Regions from separate parts of the Blautia sp. AM23-13AC genome, predicted to be linked through region 2. Evidence: riboswitches for the same ligand, from Rfam matches in the RefSeq annotation. Region 2 holds a riboswitch; each other region holds the start of a gene.

Region 1 (7,647 bases), on a different contig from region 2:
TTTCCATCCACAACTCTTTCTACATTCATCCCGAACTCTTCCAACTGCACGGCAGCAATCTCTGCATTCAGTTCATTATCCTCTGCAAGAAGGACATTCACACCTGTAAGATTCACCTTTTCAGAAATACCTGTGTCTGACTTATTACATTCCTTATCTGTAATTTCCAAAGGAATATCCACAGCAAATGTGGTTCCCTCATGCTTTTTACTCTGCACGGAAATGGTTCCACCCATCATATCTACATACTTCTTTACGATAGCCATCCCCAGTCCAACTCCATGGTACTGCGTTCTCACATCGGAATCTTCCTGTGCAAATTCCTCAAAAACTTCTTTTGTAAATTCCTCACTCATGCCAATACCAGTATCCGAAATGCGGTAACGCATATTTATATATCCATCCCCGCCCTTTTCCTGACACCGGGCTTCAAAGGTAATCGTTCCTCCATCCGGAGTGTATTTTACGGCATTGCTCAGAATATTGACCAGCACATCGCGCAGGCGTGCAGGATCCGCAAGTACATTCGGAATCTTTGCATCTTCACGCTGAATCTTAAAGTTGATATCCCTGTTCGTAAGAAAGCCTTTTATAATATCCAATGCAGAATCTGTAATGTTTTTCACATCCGCCGGTACCGGATTGTATTTCACTTTTCCACTTTCGATGTGGGTCAGATCTAATACATCATTGATCAGCGACAGTAAATACTCTGAGCTTTCGTCAATCTTTTCCAGACAATTTTTCACTTCGTCTGACGGATTGTTTTTCATTGCAATACTGGTAAATCCTATGATTGCATTCATCGGTGTCCTCATATCATGGGACATATGTGACAAAAATGCTGTTTTTGCCTTGTTTGCAGCCTGTGCATGCTCTGCCAGTTCCGCCATTTCCTCAGCTTTCTCCTGGGCCGCCTTCTGAGCTTTTTTTCTTGCACTGAGATGCACCATTATCACAGCCATAGCAGTCAGCAGCCATCCAAAAATAAGTAGAACCAAAACAGTAACAACAGGATGCAGACGGATCCAGTCAACAAATGTCAGCTCTGTTGCTTTGTATGTGGTATACTGTGCTGCAAGATCTTCAACAAGATTTTGGGGCATGGCATACATTGCTTTCGTCAGAATACCAGCCAGCGCATGGTTCTCAGTTGATGAAATTACCATGCGGTAGGTGAATGTAGGCTGTTCCAGCAGAGTATATGTCATGGTGCCCGTAGTGTCACTGTTCACAAACGCCTGTGCCATGTAATAGTAGACGAAGGCAGCATCTGCTTTACCCTCACGGACAGCTTCCATCATTTCCTGTCGGGTACTGCACATCAGTTTTTCTGCACCGGGCGCCATTGCATCTTCAATGGAATTTGATGCTGTCTGGTCAACAGTAGTAACAACATTAATTTTTCCATCAAAGTCACGCCGTGTCACCCTTGCCAGCTGCATCGTAATGAAAGGTGCAGTAATCCCCCATTTTTTCGTCTCAGCATAGTTATCTGTTTCCAGGCGCGCATCGATGCTCATATCTGTGGTTTCCTTATTTTTCTGATAAGCAATATACTCATCTCTGGTGGCAGGTGTAAGAAACTCATAGGAAATCCCGGCATAGTCTGCAATTTTCCGGAAGTAATCCGGGATAATACCCTTCATCTCACCATTTTCATTATAAGAATATGGATAACGGGTCGGATCACACAGAACATGAAGCGGGTTGTCCTTGGAATACTGTGAAATAATACTTTTTTCTTTCTCCGTATATTCCAGATTCTTAGTTTCGATGCTTTCATAATTTTTATTATAAAGTGTCGTTTTCCAGTCACCCTCAACTGCATTCATCTGGTCGATTGCATAATTGATCTCATTCAGCAATTCTGTATTACCTTTTTTAACAATGACATAGAAATCGCCGCTGTCAAATTTATCCAAGATACGCTCATTATTTGTTTTTCTCATAGAAGTGGCAGCAATAGCATCAACATTTCCGCTCTGAAGAGCTTCCTCCATCTCTTCTGTCGTATCAAAATAAAATGAATCATATGTAAATCCTTTATTGCCTGCAAAATCCGCAAACTCTTTATCTCGTGTGCTTCCGTTCAAAAGTGCCACACGCATACCGTTGTAAGTACTGTAATTGCCATCCACAATCGTGCTGTTGTCACTGCGGACGGTCAGAATCCCATTATTGGTTCCGATCGGACGTGAAAAATCAAACTTTTCTTCTCTTTCCGGTGTTTTGCGGGGAGATGTTACCATATCAATCTCGCCATCTTCAAGCATCTGCTGCATATCATCCCAGCTCTTATCATATCCGACATATTCGTAATCTACATCCCAATAACGGGCCATCAGCCGAAGAAAATCATAGCCATACCCGCTGCGGTTGCCTTCTTCATCCATCACATGATAACCATCCATGGCAAAGAAACCGACTTTGACAGTTTCATGCTGCGAACTGTCCTCGGCTGCATATGCAGTCTGGGGAGAAAATATCATACACACGCATACAAAAGCCAGTAATACTGCCACATATTTCTTTGCTCTCGAAATCATATTAAATCTCCTGTCTGTCTGTCTGTCTGTCTGTCTGTCTGTCTGTCTGTCAAATATATTTCTCTATACATCTCCTTGTCAACCTCCTGGTTTAACAAAATTGCACTGCCGCATCAATATCTTCATCTGAATCTGCCGCCCTGACCGGGGCTGCCAGAAACACAACACAAAGAATTTTCTTACTGCATTTTTTGTTTTAAAACCAATAGCAAAGTGTCCTCTATTTTTTTACTGTCAATGGGTTTTGCAATATGTGCATTCATTCCGGCATCTATGCAGTTCCTGATATCATCCTGAAATGCATTCGCTGTCATCGCAATGATGGGTATCTCTTTTGTATCTTTACGGTTCAATGTTCTTATCTGTCTGGCTGCTTCTAATCCATCCATTACCGGCATCATAATATCCATAAAAATAAAATCAAATCTGCCTGGAACTGACTGAGAAACAATATCCACAGCCTCCTTGCCATTTTCTGCCGTAGTCACAACCATTTTTTCATCTTCCAGCAGCATTTTTGCAATTTCCAGATTTAGCTCATTATCCTCAACTAATAATACACTCTTCCCCGACAGATCAGGCTTTTCCACTTTTTTTTGCTGTTCCTTCTCAGCATTATGATCAATCTCAAGTGGTATCGTAACGGTAAACGTTGTACCTACATTTTCTTTACTTTCCAGTTTGATTGTTCCATTCATCCTGTCCACAATATCTTTTACAATAGAAAGTCCAAGTCCGGCACCACTATATCCATTCGTTGTTTCTTTTCCTTTCCGGGCATAGGATTCAAATGCATGTTTCTGAAATTCTTCGCTCATACCAAGTCCCGTATCGGAACATACAAATTCAAAAACTGCCGTCTTGTCATCACTTGAAATCTCATTGAAATACAGGCTTACTTTACCACCTCTTCGGTTATATTTAACGGCATTTCCGGCAAGATTCATAAGAAGACGGTTTAGATATTCCTCACTGCCAATAACATATCTGTGATGAAAAGTACTCATGGAAGCTCCGCCTTCAAAGCGGATACCATACTCCTTTGCATTTGTCTCAATAATCGAAATCTGTTTTACGAGCATTGCAACCAGATCAAATGGCTTGTTTACCAACTGTAATGTTCCAGATTCTACTTTTCCGATATCCAGAGCATTATTTAGAAGGGACTGCAGATAGTCCATGGATTCCATTACCTTTGCTTTACATTCATATAATCTTTCTTTATCGCCATAATAACGCTCTGATATATTGATCATCCCAATAATTCCATTTAAAGGTGTCCGGATATCGTGGCTCATCTGTCTCAAAAAATGTGTCTTTGCACTGTTCGCCTTTTCTGCCTGCTGCTGTGCCTCTTTTGCCTTTTTCTCTGCAATTCTGGCTTTTCGGAGGAATCCAAGTATCAGTATCAGCACGATCAAAAAAACAGATACAACAAGCAACATAAAACTCCAGAAATTGTCCCTTATAAACTCCTTTACCGTAACTTTCTTCAGATTACTGTCATACATATACACAGCATTGGAGAATTTTGAAGCAGACATTGTTTTTATCGTCTTATTCAGGACAGACAGCAGCATGCTGTTTCCACGTCTGACTGCAAACGACACCATACCGTACTTTTCCAGAAAAACACTGTACAGTTTATTATCATCGGAATATTGTTTCAGCTTGCCTGAGGCCATAATCATGCAGTCTGCTTTTCCATTATATACAGCCTTTTTTGCATCCAGGTAGCATATTCCTTCACATGCCACTGTGGATAATTATAGGAAACATAAGACTTCAAATCACTCTCTTCTCTTGGTATCGCAACCGTATTTTCAGCATTTTCATCAAAACTCTTTTTAACCGTTACAGCCGCCATATTATACTTCCAGACAGTATCTGTCAGATCATAGCCCAGGTCTTCGGCAGCATTCGTATTTTGCATCACATGAAAAATCATATCAATTTCTCCATCATGCAACGCTTTTTGCATATCCTCTTGTGAATCATACCCCTTGATATTAAATTTCAAAGTCTGCCCTTTCAGGCAGTTTTGTGCAAGCTGGATGTAATCCGTGATCAGGCCGCTCACTTTTCCGGTTTCTGTATCAAGAGTACTGACCCCGCCATCGTTTATCAAATAACCGATTTTGATTTCTCCATGCTCTGACAGCCATTTTTGTTCTTCTCCCGTCAGAAAATATACACTGGCCACTGACAGAAACTGCTTATGCAGTTCATCTGCATAATAAGGATCATCATCTGTGATCCTTCTCATAGCATTATCCAGCTCTGTCTTTAAATCAGAATGACTCTGGCCAATCGCAAAATATATTTTTGAACTTCCGAGATTCGTTAAGGCCACCATTCCGTACCCACCCAGACGGGAATCCTCTAACGATACAAAAACGTCAATTTCTCCGTCTGCAATTTTCTTCAAAGCATCTTCATTATTTGAAACATTGACATGCTGTGTATGCAGATCATATTTCTTTTCCCACTCGTTCAATACCATTTCCGACAGGTAACCCATAAGCACCCCAATCTTTTTCCCATTGAAAGATGCAGTGTCAGAGGATGAGATGTCTGTATGATCGGGTTTTACGTAGACATAATATCTTTCGTCTCCCATTGGAATAGCGGAAAAAAGCATAGTCTCTGCCCGTTCCTCCGTATAAGAGATTCCTTCTATCATATCCAGCTCATCATTTTTTAATTTGTCAAAACAATTTTCCCATGTACAATCTACATATTCATAGTTCCACCCGGTATAACCTGCGATTTTCTGCAGATATTCATAGCCGTATCCGCTTCTTTTTCCATTTTCATTTATCTTATCATATGTATCATCCGGTACACCAATCCTGACAACTCTCTCTTTCTGATTTTCTGCTGCAAAAGCATAAACCGGACAGATTGAAAAAAGGATGCAGCTGCACAATACTAAAATGATACCCCTTTGCAATACTGATTTATTTATTTTCATATTTTTCTCTCTCCCAGTAAAATTATTATAGTTACGCCTATGAAATAACACCACAAAAAAACACTGTCAGACAGACAGTGCACATCATTTCATGCAGCTGGCTGCCATTTTAAAGGCCCTGTAGCTTTGCGTCCCAGACTTTCATCTGGTTTGCCGATTTCCTTATTATAGCTTTTAAACGTATGTAAAAAAACTAGTTTTATTATACTATAGCGCTTTACTGTATACAAGAAAAACATTGTCGTATTAATGTGCAAAAACAAAAAAGAACAGCCGATACATATACTCGAACTGTTCTTCTACTTCCGAAGTCCACGAAGCATGGACATTACTGTTACCTGCTCATTCACCTTCGCCTGCACTGCCGGATTTTCATAAAACATGGGTTACATTTCCAGACTCATCCCGCTTTTTTACAATAAAAAGCATCCTGTGCCAGCTGCCATCACACATCCTGTATTCTGTATAAATACATTCTTCCGTCTTCAATCTGGCTGAAAGTGTAGAAACACCCGAAATGGACGTATCAGCGGACGATATTCCGGTGCAACCATTGTATCACAAAGCTGATACAGTTTCTCCGATACACAGCCTCTGTTTCCTGTCTGCTTTTCCCATGCACCTGGAAGGCTCCTGATTGCCTGATTTCCATTTCCCTCTTCTACCTTGTGGGTTTTATGATGTTCCAGGCGCCTAATCCAGATTCTTTTGTAACGTATCAATCAATTCTTCAATAATTATTGGCTTGGATAAGAATCCATCCATACCGCATTCCAGAACTTTCTTTCTGTCCTCATCAAAAGCATTAGCAGTCATGGCAAGAATGGTAATTCCCGACAGTGCCGGATCAGTAAGCGCACGAATCTGCCTGGTAGCCTCATATCCATTCATTACAGGCATCTGCACATCCATCAGTACCAGATCATAATCCTCCGGTGTTGAATTTTTAATTTTCTCCACTGCCTCTGCTCCATTTTCTGCTGTATCAACCAGGAATCCATATGCTTTCAGAATTTCCACTGCAATTTCACTGTTCAGTTCATTATCTTCCACAAGAAGTATACGCCTGCCTCTGAAATCTAAATCTGCTGCCGGAAGAATCTTATCCTCTGCCCGGGCCTGTTTCTGACCGATGGCAGCCATCAGAGTCTCTCTGATATCTGACATAAACAGAGGTTTCGCGCAGAATGCAGTCACTCCTGCAGTTCTGGCTTCTGTTTCGATATCTGACCAGTCGTATGCAGTCAGAATAATGATCGGCGTATTGTCATCAAGACTCCGGATCTGACGTGTAACTTCAATTCCATTCATATCCGGCAGAAGCCAATCGATGATATAAGCATGAAATGCATCCCCCAGCTCCATTGACTGTCGTGCACGGAGAACAGCCTCTTTACCCGAGACTGTCCATTCCGAACGCATTCCAACCTTTACAAGCATCTTTGTTACACTGTCACAGGTGTTAAAGTCATCGTCTACAACCAATGCCTTAAGACCCTCTAGTTCCGAAATCTTCTCTATGCAATGATGCTCAGGCTGAGTCCGAAATGGCAGACGGACTATAAACTCGGTGCCCTTGTCCTGCTCTGTCTGAACCTCAATAGTACCGCCCATCATATCCACGATGTTCTTGGTAATGGCCATTCCAAGTCCCGTACCCTGAGTCCTGCTGACTGTAGAAGTCCGCTCTCGCTCAAAAGGAGAAAAGATCTTCTGTACAAATTCCTGACTCATTCCAATTCCGTTATCCTTTACCCGAAATTCATACAGTTCGCTGCCTTTTGCTTTTCCCGGGTACTGTCTGAGACGGACAGAAACGGTTCCGCCTGCCGGAGTAAACTTAACCGCATTTGACAAAAGATTCAGCAGTATCTGGTTCAGCCGCAGTTTGTCACAATAGACATCCTCATTCGTAACATCCATGGCATCCATATAAAGCTCCAGCTGCTTCGCATGAATCTGTCCACTGATGATCGTCTTCAGATCATGAAGCACATCCGACAGACAGACTTCTGTTTCTTCCAGATGGATCTTTCCGCTCTCAATCCGGCTCATATCCAATATATCATTGATCAGTGAAAGCAAATGCTTACTGGAAGAAAGAATTTTGCCCAGATAATCCTG
Region 2 (7,647 bases):
AACGGGAAAATTTTCGGCGCTCTCCAGCACAAACTCCGTCCGCGCACCAGAGGCCGCCGCCTTTTTGTTTTCCATTGCCTTCGCATAAATCCGGTCATCATACTCCACACCGATGGACCGGCACCGGGTCTGCGCCGATAAGAAGAAATCCACGCGGCCCTTTCCGCATCCGTAATCGAGCAGCGTATTTCCCTTTCGGATCATCCCTGTGTTTGCCATCCGCTCCAGCGCGCAGTATGGGGTCGGCTCATACGGATACCGGTACAGATCCGACCGGCTGTCGTCCCGCCCCATTGTGTGGATCTGAAGCAATCTGTCCCAGCGGTTCTCGTTTTTATCTTCTCTCATCGCCCGTCTCCCGATACTGATACTGTTCAAATAATTCCAGATATTCTTTCTCCACTGCAGCAAACGGCCGCACCGTGTAGTCCAGCGTGATGTGAAGTTTCGGCGCATCCCCCGCCTGCGGTTCCTCCAGCAGATTTGTCAGATCGTACCACAGCAGATCATTGTCGATCTGTTTCATCATCCGCTGCTCCTCCGCCGTCAGATCACTGCCAAGATATTTCTCATAAATCACCGAAAGCAGATGGTCCTCGATCTCGCGGTACCGCGGCATTTCCTGTTTTAATGGCCGCGGCACGTCCGACATGTAACACTCGCTCGCGTCATGCAGAAGGCACGCCAGCACCAGCCGCCGGGAATAGCCGCGCGCGGCCGCCTCTTTCGCACAGCAGATGCAGTGCTCTCCCACTGACCAGAACGTCGTCACATGGCCGTTTCCGCGGCAGATCATCGGCAGCGCATGCGCAAAATCCTCCACACAGAGCAGTTCCGGAGCGGGATGCACAGGGTCAAAATGTTTTCTTGTATACGTTGTTATTGTGCTCATTCTTTTATCTCACTATATGATTTTACTGCCGGCTGTCCCGCGTGCGGCTCGCCGATGATTTTTTCCATCCAGACCATATCGTACCAGCGGTCGAATTTGTAGCCGCAGTTGTGGAAGGTTCCCACGAGTTCGAATCCGAGATGCGCATGGAACTCGGCGCTGTTTTTCGTCAGATATTCATCCTCGACCTGCGGATAGCCGATGCAGGCGTAGAGGTTCAGAATGCCCATTTTTTTCAGGCGGTCCGCCAGCTCTTCATACAGTCTCCGGCCAAGGCCTCCTTTTCTTGCATTGTGATCGAGATAAATGGTCAGCTCGCTCGACCAGTCGTATGCGGCGCGGCCGACAAAGGCATGTGCGTATGCATAACCTTCGATTTTTCCATCCTGCTCGATGACGAGGTATGGATATTTTTTCATGATATCACGCATGCGGTTCTCAAATTCTTCCAGAGACGGCACGTCCCACTCGAAAGAAATGACGGTGTATTCTACATAATAAGCATAAATCTCCAGAATGCGTGCGGCATCCTCTATTTTTGCATCTCTGACAGTAATTGTACTCATAATAAATTCCTCCTCTGACCGTACTGCTTGCGTTTTCTGAACTTTATCTTATCACTCCGCTGAAAAATGGACAACATGATTTCCAGATTTCCTTTTTTTCTAAATTTTTCTGTGCTCTTTGCTTTCTTTCCTGTATAATAAAAGAAACAAGACGGATCACTATTTTTCTTCTTAATGAAAGAAAGGAACGTGCCTATGAAAATTTTAAATCTCGAAAACGAAAACCGGAAATTCACCAAGTCCATCGAAAATTTCCACGTCATGGAATATCTCCAGGATTCCAGCGTCTCGCCGATGACTGCCATGGAGGAGTATTACATGAGCAAAATGAATGTGCGCCGCCGCCAGGTTGTCATTGAACTGGACAAGGAGCACTCCGCGATTATCCAGTCCGGTGCGATGCAGTGGATGGGCGGCCATGTACAGGCGACCGCCGGAATCAAAGGGATCGGCGACCTGTTCGGAAAGGCCATCAAAGGCGCCATGACAAAGGAATCTGCCGTAAAACCGGAGTACGTCGGCGACGGATATCTCGTGCTGGAACCGACCTACAAATACATCATTCTTGTGGATGTCGAGAAATGGGGCTCCTCCGGAATGACGATTGAGGACGGCATGTTCCTCGCCTGCGACGGCAGAGTCAAAACCAAACTGACCGCCCGCAAGAGCATTTCCTCCGCTGTCCTCGGCGGCGAAGGCTTCTTCAATCTGAGCCTCGTCGGCAGAGGCGCCGTTGCCCTCGAAAGCAACGTACCTGAGGACGAGCTGATCGAAGTCGAACTCGAAAACGACGAACTGAAAATCGATGGAAACCTCGCCGTCTGCTGGTCCTCCAACCTTGATTTCACCGTAGAGCGCTCCACCAAAACCCTCGTCGGCTCCGCCGTCAGCGGTGAAGGCCTCGTCAACGTCTACCGCGGAACCGGCCGCGTCCTCATGAGCCCGGTCGCCCCGACAGATTCCCTGCCGACTGCAACCAACACGACCCAGGCGAACCCCGCTGTGAAGAACAACCTTCCGCCGGAAAATTAAATTCGAATCCTCTCCGCCCCTATGCCTAATACGCATAGAAAAAAGTCAAATTAAACCTCGTTTTTGATTGACACTTTCTTCAAAACATGTTAGCGTAAAATACGCATTTATCTTTACATTCTTAAGAAAAACCATACGATAAAATACATGTTCTGGAGAAAATGATGAATAGAATAAACTGGACTGAACTGAAACCGCAGATTCAGCAGGTCGGGCGATTAAGTCTGCCTGCGATTCTTACACAGATTACTACGATTGCGATGCAATACATTGATTCCGCGATGGTCGGCGCGCTTGGGGCGAATGCTTCGGCGGCGATCGGACTGGTTTCGTCGACGACGTGGCTCCTCAGCGGTACGATTTATGCGGTTTCAGCCGGTTTTTCTGTTCAGGTAGCGCATCAGATCGGGGGAAATCATGACAAGAAGGCAAGGGATGTTGTGCGGCATGGCATCGCGTCCGCGCTTGTTGTGTCGGCTGTTTTGTGCCTGATCGGGCTTCTGATCAGTCATCCGCTGCCGGGGTGGCTCGGCGGTGCGCAGGAGATCCGGCGGAATGCCACGCTCTATTTTATGATGTTTGCCATCATGCTTCCGTTTTCCCAGCTCAACTCGCTGATGTCGTCCTTCCTGCAGTGCAGCGGTGATATGGTGACGCCCAGTATTTTAAATGCCGTCATGTGCGTGCTCGATATCATTTTCAATGCTCTTTTGATTCCGGTTTTCGGTGTCATGGGTGCCGGTATGGGAACGATGCTGGCCTGCGCCGTCATCAGCCTCACGGGTGCCTGGTTCTGTTGTGTCCGCAATCCGCGGCTGCGTCTCCGCCGGAAGGAAAAAACGGTTTTTGATACGAAAATTCTGAAAACTGCATTCAAAATTGGTGTGCCGGTTGCCGTACAGGAAATCGCGATGAACAGCGCCATGGTTGCTGCCACCATGCTGATTGCCCCGCTCGGCTCCATTGCGATTGCGGCCAATTCGTTCGCCGTCACCGCCGAAGGCCTCTGCTACATGCCAGGCTACGGCATCGGTTCCGCCGCGACAACGCTCGTCGGCAGAAGCTACGGCGCCGGAAATTACAAGCTGGCGAAACGCTACGGAAATATCTGCATTGCCATGGGCGCAGTCCTGATGGCCATCACTGGAGGTCTGATGATGATCTTCTGTCCGTTCGTCTTTAGCATTCTGACTCCTGACCCGCAGGTGCGCTCGTTTGCCGCCGAGGTACTCCGCATCGAACTGCTCGCCGAGCCGTTTTTCGGCGCTTCCATCGTTGCCGCCGGAGCCCTCCGCGGAACAGGCGATACGTTTGTGCCAAGCCTTCTGAACCTTGGCAGCATCTGGGTCATCCGCCTCGGTCTCGCGGTGCTTCTCATCACCCCGCTCGGCCTGCGCGGCATGTGGATCGCCATGGCTATCGAGCTCTGCATCCGCGGATTGCTGCTGCTCTACCGCCAGCATACATCGAAATATTATAAACTGCCCGCAGCCTGACTTGGCGGCAGCGTATAGAAAAAGCGCTTATTTGAGATTTCATTCCCGCCTCAAATAAGCGCTTTCTATTTTACCTTATCCCTTGTTTCAATTCACAGTCGGTATTTTCACGGAGTCTGACATGTCGAAAATAGTTCGACTGTGACTTACCTCATGTCAGTGGAGGATACCGATTTCTCTCCGCCCGCCACTGCCGTTATGTTTCTTTTAACAATTCATCCCACCACTTTAGAAGCGGGGGACTTCTTGTCTACTGGCATTAAAACTGAATCACTTCCGGCTCGTCCGTAAAGGAGCTGATCATTGCCGTTGCGTTCTGGAAATTTTAAACGTCTCAACCTCCACAACCCGCTCTTTCCCTCTCGTTCCCCAGATCATCAGATGGACCTTATATTCCACCGAATCCCGTGCATAAAAGAATGGCTCCTCGCGCAGCAATGATGCGCGTTTTCCTTCGGCTTCCAGTATCTTTTTCCGTTTCATTGCCTGCTCCTGGATTTTTCGGATCTGGGTTCCTTCTTCGCCGGTGAAGCGTCGTTTCGGATAATTCTGTGCTTCGCGGGCCAGTTTTTTTTCCAGTAAATCCACGACTTTCGCGTGGCGGCTCGTATGCAGCAGTTTTGCGATCTGTTTTGCGAGGAGTTTTCCCTGCCATTTTTCATAAAGTGCAAGATACCACAGCAGCACTTTATCGCCTGCCTCCGATGCCAGTTTTTTCATCTCCGTAATTGCCTCTTCCGTCGCTTCCCACCACGGGCATGACGGTACGAGATACTGATCCGGCACGGCCGGGTAGCAGCAGAAATTGAGCGGCGGGAAATTGGCCAGCGATGCCAGACGCATTTCTTCCTCGGTGCAGAACGCCTCGCCGAGGTATTCCAGCTTGTCCCGCAGGATCGCAATACGGAACTCAATCTGCCGCAGATACTCGTATCCGTCCACCCAGAAATGACCCGTTTTTCCGTAATCAAACAGATGCACTTCCAGTGAAAGGCGGCTGAAAAACAGCGTGCACACCGTCTCTTTCTGCCGCACGATCAGAACGTACTGCTCCCCGTCTTTTTCCAGTGCGGCATCTATTTCTCCCTCGTATTCCTTCTGATACGTTCCCGTCAGCTCCGCGTCATGAAAAACGAGAAAGCTCTCTGCCGCATCGTTCATCAGATAGACAAGCCAGATCTCCTTTTCTCCTCCCCCGTACCGCTCACCCGGAAGCAGCAGCTCGAACTGCCCCTGCGAAAGAAGCACATCCAGCCTTTCCAGTTCCTCGGTCCATGTGATATTTTCTGCAATTTCCATTCCGTGATTCTCCCCTGTTTTCTTTTACTTCCTATGATACACCATAAAAAGGCTCCACTGCAATCCAAAGCAGTAGAGCCCCTTCTCCAAATTTTTCTGTTATTAATCCGTCCCGTTATCCGGCACATGCCGTCCGCACTTTCTCGTCCAGCGTCGTCTGAATCTCTTTTAAATTCACCGGTTTCGGAATATGCCCGCGTCCGCGCACCGCTTGCGGTCCGTTGCAAAAGTATTTGCTGTCATCGCAAAAATCGGAACATCATTGTCCTCACGCACACTGTTTCGAATTTTTTTCGTCGCCTCGATGCCATCCATCACCGGCATCTGCATATCCATGAAGATCGCAAAATAGCTTCCCGGATCCGACGCTTCAAACTGATCCACGGCCTTGGAACCATTCTCCGCCCAGTCCACGACAAGGCCGAGGCTTCCGAGCAGCTCCGTCGCAACCTCTGCATTCAGTGCATTATCCTCCGCAAGCAGAACAGCAGCACACCTGCAATCAGTGCCACCAGATACAGCGGGTGGTCAAACAGATACGCCACGATGGTCGGTGTCTCCACGTTCATGCTCGTAAATGCGGTGATCGCCGGATGGCGGGAAAATGCAAACTCCTCCTCTCGTATTTTCTTTTCGCAGGCAATAAAAAAGCACCATAGATTCTCCTACCGTGCATTTCAGTCATTTCTCCCTATTTATTTTATAAGAAATGTTCCATATTTACGCAGCTGGCTGCCATTTTACAGGCCTTGTAGCTTTGCGTCACAGCCTTTCGACTGCTTTGCCGAGATTCTTTTTTTATTTTAATTCATTGCTGTAAGACTCTCTTCTCCTTTCCCATCGGAATATGATATAATGACCTCTGGATTTTGGCAGATTACTGTTTTTAACATTGGAGGTGTACGATGAAATACAGACTCATGACAGAAAACGATTTAGAATATGTTGTCGAAAAAAATAATGAATACTACAACAATGTCGAAGGCTGCTGGACCTATGAAAAAGCCTATAAGAGAATTTATCAGGTACTCACAATGGAAAATTCCTGAAGTAAACTGCAGAATCGCAAGTATGTGTTTCGTCTTGAAAAAGCAGCAAAAATATAGTATAATATTTTTGTTGCTGACCTGGCTGAAACATTTATAATTTTTGTTTCTGTAGCTCAGTAGGATAGAGTGTCCGCCTCCTAAGAGAAAGCCGAGGCATTCCCCAAAGGGAAAAAATGAAAAACAACTTTCAGTTCGAATCTATTCTGAAAAATGCCAAAGGTGACAACAAAGCATTCCCCAAATTGGGGAGCATTCTAATGTTACCAAATCGAAAAAATCTGTAGATTGACAACTCGAAATAGAGTTGATAATCTTATATATGGCCGAAGGGAAAAATCCCAGAAACCCAGTAAAATCAAGGGTTTGCGGCATGTGTCGTCATAGCTCAGCTGGATAGAGCACTCGCCTCCTAAGCGGCAGATTGTTCGATTCCTTCGAGCAGTGAAAATTGAATAAAACCAATAAATGTCTCAGTAGCTCAGTTGGATAGAGCACACGCCTCCTAAGCGTGGGGTCGGAGGTTCAAATCCTCTCTGGGACGCCAGAAAGCACCGCTGCAAGCCTTTTTTCAGGGTTTGCAGCGTTTTTTTGTTTCTCCTTCTCCCGGTAATTTCACTTCCGTTACCGAGAGATTTTTATACGCCGCATGATGTATATTTGCTAATTGGACTCGAACGCTTTTCAGAAATTTGCTAAGAAAATTCTGCGTTTTGCTAATTCGATTTTTCGGATCACTTTGCCGGGGCTTGCGCCGCTATCAGGGCTGCGAGCGCACTCGCCAGCTCCGGCGACTTCTGAAGCTGCTCCACAAGGCTTTCAAGGTCCAGGGTCGCAGGCTCCGATTTTGTCGGTTCCTCCGGCGGACGGACGTTGCGAAGATCAGGCTTGGCATAGAAGGCAGTCTCGAATTTCTGAGCATTGACCTTTCTATCCTCGTCCAGAATGTGAGCATAGATACTGGTTATCATGTCGATCTCGGCATGACCCGTATCGCCCTGGGTGGCTTTCAGATCGCCGTGGTTCAGTTTCAGTTTGTAGGTGGTACTGGAATGACGGAGAGAATGAAAGACCACCTTCGGCAGCCCTGCGTCCTCACGGAGCTTTGCAAACTCTTTGAGGATGATCCGATCCTCGCAGGGCCGTCCATTGGGAAGTGCCACCACCAGATCGAAATCCTGATACTCGTCGCCCAGGAAGCCTTTCAACTCGTCTTGGGACTTCTTCCATTCCCGCAGAATGTAGGCAAGCGTTTTCGGCAACCACACCTTACGGATACTGGAATCGGTTTTCGGCTTTTTCAGGATAATTCTTGT
Region 3 (7,647 bases), on a different contig from region 2:
TTCATGGATATGAAAATCATAAAAAGAGAAAAACGTTTATGCACATGCTGCATGGAAGAACATGAAGTGAAGACGGTTCTTGTTGAAGAAAAGATGACGTTTAAGAATGTAAAAATTGTTTATGAGGCAACCTATTTTTGGTGTGATGCGGCTGACGTATTCTATATGGATGAGGAACAGATGCAGAAAAATTATTTGAATCAGAAAGCGGCATACCAGAAAATCATAAACGGTTCAGTAGATGAGAAAATCTGAGTTAGAAGTACGGTTTGGATATAAGCTGAAGGATTGGGTACATAGAGATCTATTGAGTGAATGAAAAGAAAAAGCGGATGGAGTGATCCATCCACTGCTGTTAAACGATTGTTTTTATTGGACAATCTTGAAAAACAGTCAAGAAAAATATATTGACATAAAAATGGAATTTATCCATAATAGTAATCAGGAAAAGCGTGCTTTTCAAGTGGGCTAACACTAAAATCTGATATGCTTGCCAATCACGTGATTGACCGTTGGCGGACAACACGAAAATCCGATATGTTTCCCAGCAGTTTGCTGGTCGTTGGCAGATAACACTAAAATTAGCCGTAAAGAGAGAGTATGTAATACACTGGTGTTATTGCTCTCTCTTTAAATTTATATGGACAATGAGTCAGTTTGAGTAAAAGATAGAAAAGTTCAATTTCTCATGCATTTTTCAAAAACTGTGATATAATAACCTCATAATGAAAAGTAAAATTCCGCCTATTTTTCTACATTGTAGGCGGCAATTTTACACCTGTCAGTTAGTGAATCCTAATAAAAGTAAGATGGAGGTACCCGCCCATGATGGAATACACCAGCAAATATTGGAACATGCTGACTCCTTTAATAAAGAAAAGTCTGCTAAAACGCTACGGAAAAGAGGAGACCGCAGAGCTTCTCCGCAAGACCAACCAGATCTACCGCGACATGCTTCGCCGCGCCGATGATATCGGAAAGGACAACCCGATGGCGTCGAATCTCTATGAAGGCCTCATTTTTCTTGCGCTCTGGGATGCGTCGGACAGACAGATTTCTGTGGATGAACTGCGTACAATCTCAGAGGAGATGATGTCCTTCCCGTTTCTGAAAGCCATGGGCCTGATGATTAATGCGAATAAGAAGAGCGGCATGGCGCGGATTGCGAAGATGATGCATAAGGATGCCGCCTGGCTGGAAGCACATCCGCAGTATAAGGCGTATTCGTGGGATTTTCATTTTGATGAGACGAAGCATCAGGACGGTTTTTATTACCACTTCACCCAATGTCCCCTGAACACCTTCGCCCGAAAAGAGGGCTATCTGGAAGTGCTGCCGATTATGTGCGACATTGATTACAAGACAGCAGCCCTGATGCACGCGAAGCTCTACCGTGACCATACGCTGGCAGGCGGCGGTGAGGTCTGTGATTACTGGTTCGTGGGGGACAAGGTGGAAAATCCGAAATAAAACAAGACCGGACCGGAACCGGTGAAATGGATCGAAGAATATAAAACGCAGAAGGGAGATCACCCAGAATGAGCAATGAAAAAATAAAACCAAAACTGAACGGAACCGCCGAGACGATGCTGCAGTGCTTCTACGCCCGCGCCATGCACAGCAGAAATCCGAAAAACAAGTTCCGCGACACCAAAGCAGAAGAGCTGATTGACCGCATCGACTATGATTTCAGCAATGCGAAAAAGGACACAGCAATGAGCGGCGGAATCGTAGCGCGGAGTGTTGTGTTTGATGAGCTGGTCAGCGACTTTATCCGAAAGAACCCGGATTGTACCGTCGTCAATATCGCCTGTGGTCTGGACACACGGTTTTACCGCATGGATAATGGAAAAATCACCTGGTATAATCTCGATCTGCCGGAGACGATTGAGGTACGCGATTCGATCTATCAGGAATCCGGCCGCGTTTCCACGATTGCGTGTTCCGTGCTCGATCCGGCATGGGCCGATCAGGTAAAAGTGCGGGGCAAAATACTTTTCATCATCGAAGGTCTGACCATGTACATGAAAGCGGATGAGGTCAGAACGATGCTCGCCATCATCCGCGATCACTTCGACAATGCCTACGTCTGCATGGAAACGCTGTGCCCGTACTTTGTAAAGAAAGAAAACATCGAAAAATCCATCCAGGCGACAGGCGCGACATTTACCTGGGGTGCGAACAGCTTTGCAGACCTGGGCAACATTGCCGCCGGTTTCCGAAAAGTAAAAGACGACAACATCGCCCGCGGTATGGAAACGCTGAATCCCATCTACAAGCTGGTGATGTGGATGCCGATCGTCCACAAATTCGCAGAGAAAATTCTGGTGTTTGAAAAAGCGTAAGAAAAGAAATGAAAAGAAATGAAAAGAAACAGGCAGCCCGGCAGCGGAAAAGCTCAAAAAGCTTCCGTGCAGGGAACCTGTTTTTTGTTTGTGCAGGAAATTAACAAATCATTCATCCGGCCACACAAAATGTGCATTCCCCGCCTCAAGGCCGTCAATCAGAATATTCTGTCCCGTGCAGAACCGGTTCGTCACGGTCATAAAATACGCCCAGTCCGCTGCTTCCTCGACGGTCATCCACCGTTTCAGCGGCGTCAGCTCCATGATCTGATCCCAGAGCTTTTGGTCTTCTGTGACAGGCAGATTCAACTCGGTCAGTACGCCGCCGAAATCAAGGCTGTTGCACGTTCCGCCATACGGTGCAATGCGGAGTGCCACGTTTTTCGTGTAGGCGAGCACACCGCCCTTGCTTGCGGTGTATTCCGGAAATTCAGCTCCGGTATGGCCGCTGGCCGAGCCGATCATGAGGATGGCGCGGATGGTGTCATGAATTCCGTACGCCTCCGTGATTGCGATGGTTCCCTTTAAATTGATATCAATATCATCCTCGTTCTGCACACCGGCGTTGTTGATGACAATATCGAAAGGCGCAAGCGCCGGATACTGTTCCCTGTCGCGGATATCAAGGCAGAAATGAGTATACGAATCCTGGCTGATCGAAGCCTCCTTCCGGTCAAATCCGGTAACATCAAAGCCTTCTTTTAAAAATTTCTCCGCAATCGCCTTTCCGATTCCGGAGCTGGTTCCTGTAATAAGTACACGCATACGATAACCTCCCGATGAAATATTACCCTCATTATACCGCAAACACAGCATGCGATCCAGAAGAAACGAAAAAGAATGCAGGAAAAGAAAATGTTACGGGAAAAATCACTGCATAAAACAAAAGAGTCTCTCAAAACCACAACAAATAATTGACAGATTTTAGGAGAAGGAGTAGAGTTTTTGAAAGGGGGATTATCCCTGCAAAGAGTGAAAACAAAAGAGGTGCAAATATGCTGAAAGTAGACAATCTTACCTTTGAAGTAAACGAAGAGGGAAGAAAACGCTGCCTCGTCAACCACATCAGTTTTGAGGTAAAGGACGGGGAAATGCTGGTGATTACCGGACCGAACGGTGGCGGAAAATCAACGCTGGCCAAAGTGCTTGCAGGAATTGAGGACGCCAATGGCGGAGAAATCTTCCTGGATGAGGAAAATATTACCGGTTATGATATTGACCACCGTGCAAACGCCGGCATCGGCTATGCATTCCAGCAGCCGCCGCGTTTTAAAGGAATGACGGTGAAAAAAATGCTGTCGCTGGCAGCCGGAAAAGAACTGACGGAAGCCGAGAGCTGTAAACTCCTCTCCGCTGTCGGACTCTGCTCTGCCGATTACCTGAACCGCCAGATGGACGGTACGCTCTCGGGAGGAGAGATGAAGCGTCTGGAGATCGCAACGGTTCTTGCAAAACCGCATAAGGTCAGCATTTTCGATGAGCCGGAGGCCGGCATTGACCTGTGGAGCTTTTCCATGCTGATCAAACGGTTTGAAGAAATCCACAAAGAGAAGAAAGAATGTCTGATTCTCATTTCCCATCAGGAACGCATTATCCAGATGGCAGACAAGATCATGGTGATCGAGGACGGCCAGGTGAAAGAATACGGTACAAAGGAAGACGTACTGCCGACCCTGTTCCAGCAGAAAACAGGCCGGATGTGCGGCCAGGAAGGAGGCACATGCTGATGGTACAGGTAGATGAGACAACCCAGGGCGTATTAAATCAGATCAGCGAGGGATTTGAGCAGAAAGGGGCATACAATCTCCGCCAGAACGGCATTCCGCTCTGCCACGGTGACAGTGAACATATCAAAATCCGCAAAAAAGAGGATAAGCCGGGCATTGATATTTTGATTGACGGCGAGACAAAAGGCGAAAAAGTATTTATCCCGGTTGTCGTCAGCGTTTCCGGTATGACGGATCTTGTTTACAATGATTTCTACGTTGCGGACGGCGCCGATGTTACGATTGTAGCGGGCTGCGGTATCCACAACGGCGGCTGCAACGACAGCCGGCACGACGGTATCCATACGTTCCATGTAGGAAAAAATGCCAACGTGCGCTACGAGGAAAAGCATTACGGAGAGGGAAACGGAACGGGACAGCGGATTCTGAACCCGGTGACAAATATTGAAATCGGAGAAAATTCCGTTTTTACGCTGGATACCGTACAGATTAAGGGCGTTGACTCAACAATTCGTACGACGAATGTTGTGATGGATGCAAACTCCAAACTGTTCGTGCTCGAACGTCTGATGACAGACGGTGACCAGAAGGCAGAGTCGGATATTGAAGTATGTATGAACGGAAGCGGTTCTTCCGCACAGATTATTTCACGTTCTGTCGGAAAGGGCAATTCCTCCCAGGTCTTCCATCCGAAGGCAGTCGGCAAAAACAAATGCCACGCCCATATCCAGTGCGATTCTATCATCATGGATCACGCCCAGGTCGGATCTATTCCGGAGATCCAGGCAAAGCATGTGGATGCGGCAATCATCCACGAGGCGGCGATCGGACGGATCAATGACGAGCAGCTGTTGAAACTCAGAACGCTCGGCATGACGGAAGCGGAGGCGGAAAACGTCATTATTGAAAACTTCCTGAGCTGAAGAAAAAAAGGAAACAAGAGAAGTGTTTGCAACTTAATCAGCAGACACTAAATATAGATTATCGCAGCTGTCAGGAATTTCCCAGTCGTCACTGGGAAGAATCATGGCGCAGGAAAACCTGCCGTCGCTGATCACACTTGAAAAAATATGTGCAGCTTTGGGCGTGACATTATCGCAGTTTTTTCAGGAAGATAATTCAGAGAATCTGACAGAAAAACAGAAAGAAGTTCTAGGGATATGGAACGATCTGAGTACAAATGAGCAGGAAACAGTAATGTCAATGCTGCGTGGACTTCGGAAGTAGAAGAACAGTTCGAGTATATGTATCGGCTGTTCTTTTTTTATTTTTTGGCGTTAAAACGGTAATGTTTTTCTTGTGTACAGTAGAGTGCTATAGTATAATAAAACCAGTTTTTTGCATAAGTATTAAAGCTATAATATGGAAATCGGCAAACCAGATGAAAGTCTGGGACGCAAAGCTACAGGGCCTGTAAAATGGCAGCCAGTTGCATAAAATGAGGTGCACTGTCTGTCTGACAGTGCTTTTTTGTGGTGTTATTTCATAGACGTGACAATAATAAATTTTATTAGGGGGACTTGTAATGAAAAAGAAAAGATGGAGCAAGGTTTTGTCTGTATGTTTAGTGATGGTGACCTCTTTATCACTTTTGTCAGGATGTGGCGAGAAGAGTGCAAAAAAAGAAGACGAAGAAACCATCACGGTGTATTTATGGAACACAAACCTGTATGAAAAATATGCACCATACATCCAGGAACAGCTCCCGGATATCAATGTTGAATTTGTAGTAGGGAATAATGATCTGGATTTCTATAAGTTTCTTGATGAAAACGGTGGATTGCCGGATATTATAACCTGCTGTCGTTTTTCCCTGCATGATGCAAGTCCCCTGAAAGACAGTCTGATGGACCTTTCCACAACCAATGCGGCAGGTGCTGTCTATGATACCTACCTTAGCAATTTCAGGAACGAGGATGGAAGCGTAAACTGGCTTCCTGTGTGTGCGGATGCACATGGTTTTGTAGTGAACGAAGATCTTTTTGCAAAGTATGGTATCCCGTTGCCAACAGATTACGAGAGTTTTGTTTCCGCCTGCCAGGCATTTGACAAAGTGGGTGTTCGTGGATTTACGGCAGACTATTCTTATGATTATACCTGTATGGAAACACTGCAGGGTCTGTCTATATCAGAGTTGTCTTCTGTGGAAGGACGCAAGTGGCGGACGGTCTACAGTGACCCGGAAAATACAAAGAGAGAAGGTCTGGACGATACCGTCTGGCCAGAGGCTTTTGAACGTATGGAACAGTTTATTCAGGATACAGGGCTTAGTCAGGAAGATCTGAATATGGATTATGATGATATTGTTGAGATGTACAAAAGTAGCAAGCTTGCCATGTACTTTGGCAGTTCTTCCGGTGTAAAAATGTTCCAGGATCGGGCATTAACACAACATTCCTGCCATTCTTTCAGGAGAACGGTGAAAAGTGGATTATGACTACGCCATATTTCCAGGTGGCCTTAAACCGTGATCTGACAAAGGATGAAACACGCAGAAAGAAAGCAATGGAGGTACTGGATACAATGTTTTCAGAGGATGCGCAGAACAGGATTGTTTATGATGGACAGGATCTGTTAAGCTACAGTCAGGAGGTGGATATGCAGCTTACGGAATATCTGAAAGATATAAAACCTGTGATCGAAGAAAACCATATGTATATCCGTATTGCGTCAAATGACTTTTTCTCTGTTTCCAAGGATGTGGTTTCGAAGATGATCTTAGGAGAATACGATGCAGGGCAGGCATACCAGTCATTTAATTCTCAGCTTCTTGAGGAAGAAACTGCTTCTGAGGATATCGTGCTGGATTCACAGAAGTCGTATTCCAACCGTTTCCACAGCAGTGGAGGAAATGCAGCATATTCTGTTATGGCAAACACGCTACGTGGCATCTATGGGTCAGATGTGCTGATCGTAACCGGAAACAGCTTTACGGGAAATGTGCTGAAAGCCGGCTACACAGAAAAAATGGCAGGTGACATGATCATGCCAAATGGTCTGGCGGCTTACAGCAGCAAGATGAGTGGGGCTGAGCTGAAAGAAATGATCAAAAACTTTGTAGAAGGCTATGAGGGAGGATTTATTCCGTTTAACCGTGGTTCTTTGCCAGTGGTTAGTGGTATTTCTGTGGAAATTAATGAAACGGAAGATGGCTATACATTAAGTAAAGTTACAAAGGATGGAAAGGCAGTTCGGGATGAGGATGCTTTCACGGTGACCTGTCTTGCCACACCGCAGCATATGGAAACTTATCCTGTAGATGAAAATATGATATTTGATGGAGAAGCTACCTCTGTGAAAGATACCTGGACAGCATATGTTTCAGGTGGCAATGCCGTTCTTGCAGAAGCTGAAGATTACATAACCCTGAGGTGAGAAGAATGGATGTTAAGAATTCTAATAGAAATAGAAAGAAACCTGTCAGGAAAAAAGGATTGAGAATAGTTGCCTTTCTTCTTCTCTTTATAGGAGTTGTTCTGGCTGTTTTCCGATATTATAAGTTTATGTCGAAATCTATTTATGAGGAAAGTGTTTCTCATCTGACGGAAGTTTTTCATCAGTCTGATCAGATGCTG
Region 4 (7,647 bases), on a different contig from region 2:
GAAACTGCTTCGGGAAAAAATGGGATTTGACGGCATGTGCATCAGCGATTACGGTGCAGTGGGAAATGCGCATAGTGTACATCATATTGGAGAAACATTTGAAGAAGCCGGTGCGATGTGTCTTCATGCGGGAATGGATATCGAGATGCCGTCCTGTACTGGCTATAATGAGAAATTAAAAGAGATGTTTTCAAGTGGAAAACTGGATATCCATATTTTGGATACAGCGGTTTTGCGGGTTCTGGAGGGAAAATTCAGAATGGGCTTATTTGAAAATCCCTATGCGCTGGAAGGAAAAGAGCTTCATGCTCTTGTAATGCAGGAAGCAGACAGGAACACTTCCCTGCGGTCGGCCAGAGAATCCATGGTACTGCTGAAAAATGACGGCGTATTGCCGATTGCGGCAAAAGGGAAAAAAATCGCGGTGATCGGACCGCATGCCGGGTATGCCAGAAAAATGTTTGGTGGATACACACATATGTGTATGATGGAGTCTACCTATGCGATTGCCAATTCTATTGCAGGTGTAAGCGGAGTTGTACAGGCAGATGCAGATGAGATTATTACGGTTCCGGGAACCAATATTCAGTCTGATGAGACAGAGCAGTTTGATCAGATCCTGAAAAGACAGAAACCGCAATGCAGAAATCTGTATGAAGAATTCCAAATCCGCTTTCCGGAAAGTGAGATTTTATATGCATATGGCTATCCGATTGCAGGAAACGACGAAAGTCATTTTGAAGAAGCGCTGCAGGCAGCAAAGCAGGCAGACATTGTGATACTGACGCTTGGCGGTAAGCACGGAACGTGTTCCATGGCATCAATGGGAGAAGGAATTGACAGTACTGATATTAACCTTCCAAAATGTCAGGATGCATTTATTCGCAAGGCTGCGCAGCTTGGAAAACCATTGGTTGGCGTTCACTTTGATGGAAGACCGATTTCCAGTGATGCTGCAGAGGAATATTTAGATGCTATTCTGGAAGCATGGAGTCCATCAGAAACAGGAGCAGAAGCAGTAGTTGATATTTTAACCGGAATATATAATCCGGGAGGAAAACTTCCGGTTACCGTTGCTTATGGAGTGGGACAGCTTCCGGTTTATTACAATCATCCATATGGTTCCTCCTGGGATCAGAGCGGCAGTATCGGTTTTGCCAATTATGTGAATATGCCGCACAGACCGAGATATTATTTTGGATACGGACTGTCGTATACAACATTTACATATTCGGATTTACATATCTCGATGGGAAATGAAAAGGCAGCAGATACGGTTCAGATCTCCTGCGCTGTTGAGAACACGGGAAGCTGTGAAGGAGATGAGGTTGTCCAGCTTTATTTACGAGATGAATATGCCAGCCTGACAAGACCAGTAAAAGAACTGGCAGGTTTTAAGCGCATTCACCTGCGAAAGGGCGAAAAGAAAACGGTATGCTTTGAGGTGAAAACGGATCAAATGGCTTTTCTGGACATTGATATGCACTGGAAAGTGGAAAAAGGACGATATGCAGTAGAGGTCGGAAGTTCTTCAGAAGATATTCGTTTAAGAGGAAGCTACTGTGTGAAAGAAAATAAATGGGTTGCGGGAAGAAACAGAGCGTTTTGGGCAAGTGCCGCAGCGAAATAAAAAGAACAGAACCGGATGCCATTTTATACAAAGCGGCATTCGGTTCTGTTCTTGCGGTATTCCCGTGGGGAGCAGTTCATTTTTTCACGGAAACATTTTCCGAAATAGGACTGCTGGCTGAAGCCGGTCTGCAGGGCGATCTGTCCGATGGGAAGTGTGGTTTCTGTTATCTCCGTGATTTGTTTTCTATGTTTTGGCAATATCTTAATAATTTCTGCAGATATTTTCATATTATTTTTTCGATATAATAAGTATACTTGTTGTAAAAAGGATTGTAAAGGTAGTCCAAATGGACAATAATAGTTTATCACATACAACGTGGAATTGTAAGTACCATATGAACCAGAGCAGGAAAACCTGCCGTCGCTGATCACACTTGAAAAAATATGTGCAGCTTTGGGCGTGACATTATCGCAGTTTTTTCAGGAAGATAATTCAGAGAATCTGACAGAAAAACAGAAAGAAGTTCTAGGGATATGGAACGATCTGAGTACAAATAAGCAGGAAACAGTAATGTCAATGCTGCGTGGACTTCGGAAGTAGGAGAACAGTTCGAGTATATGTATCGGCTGTTCTTTTTTTGTTTTTGAACGTTAAAATGTTAATTTTTTTCTTGTGTATAGTAGAACACTAAAGTATAATAAAATCAGTTTTTTGCATAAGATTAAAGCTATAATAAGGAAATTGGCAAACCAGATGAAAGTCTGGGACGCAAAGCTACAGGGCCTTTAAAATGGCAGCCAGTTGCATAAAATGAGGTGCACTGTCTGTCTGACGGTGCTTTTTTACGGTGTTATTTCATAGACGTAACAATAATGATTTTATCAGGAAAGAATGAGGAAAATAAAAGTATGAAAAAGGCAAAACGTTGTCTGATAGCAGTGGTGTCAGGTGTACTTGTAGCATCTGCTGTCTTGTCTGGATGTGGACAGTCAAAGAAAGAAGTATCTATAAATGATGATCATCTTACCGTTTATCTGTGGGAAAATCGTTTGATGAAAAATATTGCACCCTATATCCATGAACAGTTTCCAGATCAGGATATTGAATTTATTATAGGTAACAATGATACCGATTTATACAGTTATTTTAAAGAACATGATGAATTACCGGATATTATAACAGTACGTCGATTTTCTGGAACAGATGCACAGGACTTACAGCCTTATCTTATGGATTTTGCTTCTTATGATGTTGTTTCCAAGTATTATTCTTATGCGGTGCAATATTATAAGAATGCGGAGGATGAAATCCAGTGGCTGCCAATCTGTGGTATTCCGCAGACGATCATTGCCAACAAAACACTGTTTGATCAGTATGGCGTAAAGATTCCAGAAAATTATGAGGAATATGTACAGGCCTGTCAGCAGTTTTATGATAATGGCATAAAACCGTATTCCATGGATCTTAGGGAAGACTGGTCTAATAATGAAATCATCCAGGCGGCGGCAATCGGTGAGTTTACAAGCCTGGATGGTATTGAATGGCGAAACGGTGCAGAGACTGCAGCGGATGAAGTAAAGTTTGATGATGTATTATGGAAACGTATTTTTTCAGAAACCAGTCAGTTTCTTAAGGACTCGCATTTTGGTAAAGAAGATATCAATATTGATATCAATACAGGAACCCAGATGTTTGTCGAAGGAAAATCAGCAATGTTTCATGGACATCCGACGGTTATGCAGCAGCTGCAGAAACAGATGGATGCGGAGCTGATCCGTATTCCTTACTTTTCACAGACATCGGATGAATCCTATGTGTACATGACTCCGTCCTTAAACATTGCATTTAACAAAAACCTGGAAAAAGACCGGGAGAAACTGGATACTGCGCTGGATGTGCTGGATTGTATGATTTCAGAAGAGGGGCAAAAGCTGATTGCGGATGGAAGCGGTGTTATTTCATTGAATACAGATGTTCCAACCATGATGCAGGATGTGCCTGGACTGGAAGAGGAAATTAATCATAATGCTGTTTATATCCGATATTCCGCCCAAAAATCATTTGATGCAAGTCTTGAGGCTGTTCACGGATTACTGTCAGGGGAAATGGATGAAATACAGGCTTATGATACTTTTCGCAGTGTAATGAATCGTAAAGATCCAGAAGAAAAAGCAACGGTGAATTTTGAAAATGAATATTCCATTTCACTGAACGATAGAAATGGCCGTGATGCAGCATCTTCCATTTTAACTACGATCAGAGAAGAAAATGATGCACAGCTGGCTCTGGCACCATATTATTATTTCACTTCTTCTATGTACAAAGGAGAATGCACCAGCAGCCGGGTTGGCATGATGACAGCGAAGAGTTCAGATACACCATTATATGTTGCAAAAATCAATGGTAAACAGGTTTATGAACTCGTGGAAAATTATCTTGCTGATGCTGATGAGAATTTTTACGTAACCAATAAATACGAATTACCAATTGCATCCGGTATGAAAATGATCGTCAATCAAGAGGAAAGTGGATTTTCGTTAAAGGACTTAACAGTTAATGATAAGAAAATAGACAAAGAAAAGGAATACTCGATTCTTCTTACAGACACCACAATGTCTGTTTTGAAAAAAATAAATCTGAAATGTGAGATTGAGCAGCTTAAAGATACAACATTATCAAGTGCATGGACCGAAGCAATGTCAAATGGACAGCAGCCGTCAGCACCGGAAGACTATATAGAGGTTGAACAGTAAAAGTGGAGATAGAACAAAAGGTAAACAAAAGAAAAAAAATAACAAGGCTGTTGCTTATACTACTTATGATTCTTTTAAGCTTAGTTTGTATCAAGTATCTTATAAGTAAGTCTAATAAGTATATCAGCGAAAATGGAAAAAGCAGTATGGGAGCTGTTGTTGAACAGATACAGCAGACCTATGATCTTCAGGTGAGTGGATACTACAGCCAGCTGCAGTTGGTTGAGGAATTCTTACTTCATGAGAGGGAACTGTCTCTTGAAACGGATACGAACAAAAATTTCTTTGAAGCATGGGAAAAAGAATCGGAAAGTACTCTTATATTCCTTCAGGAAAATGGTCAGGCAATATCAGCAGGTGGAACAAAAATGCGGATTGATATGCCAAGTAAACTTCTGCTGGACTTAAAGAACGGATACAATATTGGAAAACTGGTGCGTCTTGATTATGATCAGAAGAAAAAAGACGGTTATCTGGTTGCGATTCCATGTCAGGAATACACGATCAATGGAGAAACTTATACGGCAATTGGAACTGTGTATGATCATTCGAAACTGGATTCCATGTTAAAATTGAAAGGTTATCATGGAAAAGCATATTTGTTCATGCTGGATCATGACGGAAATATTACGTATACGAACCAGAGTGGAGATAAATACCTGCGTAATTATTCTTTGTTAAAACATTTAAAAGGGGAACAGGCTATTACAGAAGAAGAGGCTGATTTGTTCAAAAAGAAGTTTGATAACAGAGAATCCGGAGTTGCACTTTTGGGAAAACAGAACCCCTATTATCTGGGGTATTGCCCGATAGAAAGCAACAACACCATTTTGGTGTGCATTGTGGCCAAGGGAGTTGTGGACAATGTGCTGATGGATTACCAGAAAACGGTGTTGTTTACAACAATACTCATGGCAGGTTTTATACTTTTACTTTTTGCCGGATTATTCTACAGTATTTCCAGACTTAGTCTTGCAGATCAAAAAGCAGAATATGAAAAAAGAAATAATGAACTTCATTTACAAACAATGAAGGAAATGGAAGTAGTCAATCAAAAACTGAAAAAGGCAAAGAACGTTGCAACAGAGGCTTTACAGACAGCTGAAAATGCAAATAAGGCGAAAACGGATTTCCTGTCTAATATGTCACATGATATTCGCACACCTATGAATGCAATCATTGGTATCACATCTTTGATCAGACATGAAGCAGGTAATAAAGCAAAAGTTATAGAGTATGCAGATAAAATAGATATTTCATCGCAGCATCTGTTGGGAATTATCAATGACGTTCTGGATATGAGCAAGATTGAGGCGGGAAAAACAGTATTCAAGTATTCTGACTTTTCTATTCTGGATCTTGTACAGGAACTTGACACTATATTTCATACTCAAATATATGAAAAGCAGCAGACCCTTACAATCATAAAAGAAAATATTCAACATGAGTGGGTGAATGGGGATCAGGTTCACCTGATACAGATTTTCAGCAACCTGCTTTCCAATGCAGTGAAGTATACCCAGGAAGGTGGGGAAATTCAGTTCTTTGTAGAAGAATGTGAGACAAAGTCATCTGTCTATGCAAAGTACCGTTTCTTAGTTAGCGATAATGGTATGGGAATGTCGGCAGATTTCAAGGATACAATTTTTGATGCGTTTACCCGTGCGGAAAGTTCCCTTACAAATAAAATACAGGGAACCGGACTTGGAATGGCGATTACTAAGAATCTGGTTGAGGCAATGGGAGGTACCATTGATGTGGAGAGTGAATTGGGACAGGGAAGCTGTTTTGAGGTTCTCATGGATCTGAAAATTGCAGAGGATAGAACAGTTGCTCTGGTGACACAAGAAGAAACAGATGAGCAGGATGGTAATATCCTGCAGGGAATGAAATTCCTGTGTGCAGAGGATAATGAGTTGAACGCAGAGATCCTGACGGAACTGTTAAAGATAGCAGGTGCGGAATGTACCATCTGTGAAAATGGTGAAGAGATTTTGAAGGCATTTGAGCAGTCTGCTCCAGGTGATTATGACATGATCCTGATGGATGTGCAGATGCCTGTTATGAATGGCTATGAGGCGACGAGGGCAATCCGCAGAAGTTCCCATGAACTGGCAAAGACGATACCGATCATTGCCATGACTGCCAATGCATTCTCAGAGGACATTCAGCATTCTCTGGCAGCCGGTATGAATGCACATGTTTCAAAACCGGTTGAGATGAAGGTACTGGAAAAGACGATTAGAAGCATAAAATCCGGCGGGGGGGGGTACCGAACCGCAGGTCACTGAACAGTGACAAATGGAAAGTAACCGGACATAAAAGAATCGAAAAGGATAGTTAGGGATAGATAGAAAATGAAAGGAAAAAGAGTGATTGCAGGCATTCTGCTTGCAGGGATTTTAGCAGTCACCCTGGCGGGGTGTAAAAACACAGATAACACGAAAGAAAAAACCGAAAAGCCTGTTATTACCCTCGGCAGCGACAGCTATCCACCATACAATTATCTGAATGAGGATGGTGTACCGACGGGAATCGATGTAGAACTGGCTGCGGAAGCTTTCAAAAGAATGGGATATCAGGTGGAGGTTGTCCAGATCAACTGGGAGAAGAAAAAAGAACTGGTGGAGAGCGGAGAGATTGACTGTATCATGGGCTGCTTTTCCATGGAAGGACGCCTTGACGATTACCGCTGGGCGGGACCATATATAGCAAGCCGTCAGGTGGTTGCTGTAAATGAGAATAGTGATATCTATAAACTGAGTGATCTGGAGGGTAAGAACTTGGCTGTTCAGTCCACAACCAAACCGGAAGGCATCTTTCTGAACCGGACGGATCAGAGAATCCCCAAGCTGGGCAATCTGATCAGTCTGGGACACAGGGAGCTGATCTATACATTTCTTGGGAAAGGATATGTAGATGCAGTCGCCGCACATGAGGAATCTATTGTCCAGTATATGAAGGATTATGATACAAGCTTCCGCATCCTTGAAGAACCTTTGATGGTTGTGGGGATAGGAGTTGCTTTTGCAAAAGAGGATGACAGGGGAATCTGTGAGCAGATGGATCAGACACTGGAAGAAATGCGCCAGGATGGCACATCCCTGAAAATTATTGAAAAATATCTGGATGATCCCCAGAAGTATCTGGAGGTGGATGATCTTGGATATTAAGAGAAAGAAAAAAGAAAAACGAATCCAGCTGATCGGTGGTCTGATTGGAATCTGTGTGGCTGTAGTTTCTCTGTTTTATTTCTTTCATGCGGAGAAAGCGGAAGCAGAGAAAAGAATGGTAGAGATTGTAAATTATGTCAAAGTGCAG

What was found. Region 2 has a riboswitch for cyclic di-GMP ahead of DW642_RS13580 (response regulator). Riboswitches for the same ligand answer to the same signal wherever they lie in the genome.
Region 1: linked by a shared signal. The riboswitch ahead of DW642_RS06880 (transporter substrate-binding domain-containing protein) and the one ahead of DW642_RS13580 (response regulator) in region 2 are both predicted to bind cyclic di-GMP.
Region 3: linked by a shared signal. The riboswitch ahead of DW642_RS16225 (ABC transporter substrate-binding protein) and the one ahead of DW642_RS13580 (response regulator) in region 2 are both predicted to bind cyclic di-GMP.
Region 4: linked by a shared signal. The riboswitch ahead of DW642_RS11085 (ABC transporter substrate-binding protein) and the one ahead of DW642_RS13580 (response regulator) in region 2 are both predicted to bind cyclic di-GMP.

What each region holds. Positions count from the first base shown of each region.
Region 1 covers NZ_QTUL01000004.1:162,722-170,368, forward strand. The annotation lists gene DW642_RS06865 (transporter substrate-binding domain-containing protein) at 1-2,549, opposite strand, end outside; gene DW642_RS06875 (response regulator) at 2,729-4,060, opposite strand; gene DW642_RS06880 (transporter substrate-binding domain-containing protein) at 4,237-5,523, opposite strand; cyclic di-GMP riboswitch class I at 5,613-5,688, opposite strand; gene DW642_RS06885 (response regulator) at 6,217-7,647, opposite strand, start outside.
Region 2 covers NZ_QTUL01000015.1:12,695-20,341, reverse strand. The annotation lists gene DW642_RS13610 (class I SAM-dependent methyltransferase) at 1-348, opposite strand, end outside; gene DW642_RS13605 (hypothetical protein) at 335-892, opposite strand; gene DW642_RS13600 (GNAT family N-acetyltransferase) at 889-1,458, opposite strand; gene DW642_RS13595 (AIM24 family protein) at 1,654-2,490, shown strand; gene DW642_RS13590 (MATE family efflux transporter) at 2,655-3,986, shown strand; gene DW642_RS13585 (DUF3878 family protein) at 4,287-5,285, opposite strand; gene DW642_RS13580 (response regulator) at 5,460-5,723, opposite strand; cyclic di-GMP riboswitch class I at 6,006-6,081, opposite strand; gene DW642_RS15900 (hypothetical protein) at 6,191-6,334, shown strand; tRNA gene DW642_RS13575 (tRNA-Arg) at 6,802-6,878, shown strand.
Region 3 covers NZ_QTUL01000004.1:171,692-179,338, reverse strand. The annotation lists gene DW642_RS06925 (hypothetical protein) at 4-255, shown strand; gene DW642_RS06920 (L-2-amino-thiazoline-4-carboxylic acid hydrolase) at 826-1,470, shown strand; gene DW642_RS06915 (class I SAM-dependent methyltransferase) at 1,539-2,345, shown strand; gene DW642_RS06910 (SDR family NAD(P)-dependent oxidoreductase) at 2,454-3,110, opposite strand; gene DW642_RS06905 (ABC transporter ATP-binding protein) at 3,341-4,072, shown strand; gene DW642_RS06900 (SufB/SufD family protein) at 4,072-4,995, shown strand; partial or broken gene DW642_RS06895 (helix-turn-helix domain-containing protein) at 5,054-5,299, shown strand; cyclic di-GMP riboswitch class I at 5,434-5,509, shown strand; gene DW642_RS16225 (ABC transporter substrate-binding protein) at 5,598-6,509, shown strand; gene DW642_RS16220 (hypothetical protein) at 6,506-7,447, shown strand.
Region 4 covers NZ_QTUL01000009.1:80,509-88,155, reverse strand. The annotation lists gene DW642_RS11100 (glycoside hydrolase family 3 N-terminal domain-containing protein) at 1-1,630, shown strand, start outside; gene DW642_RS16800 (helix-turn-helix domain-containing protein) at 1,654-1,860, opposite strand; cyclic di-GMP riboswitch class I at 2,307-2,382, shown strand; gene DW642_RS11085 (ABC transporter substrate-binding protein) at 2,482-4,326, shown strand; gene DW642_RS11080 (ATP-binding protein) at 4,473-6,617, shown strand; gene DW642_RS11075 (substrate-binding periplasmic protein) at 6,684-7,499, shown strand; gene DW642_RS11070 (ATP-binding protein) at 7,483-7,647, shown strand, end outside.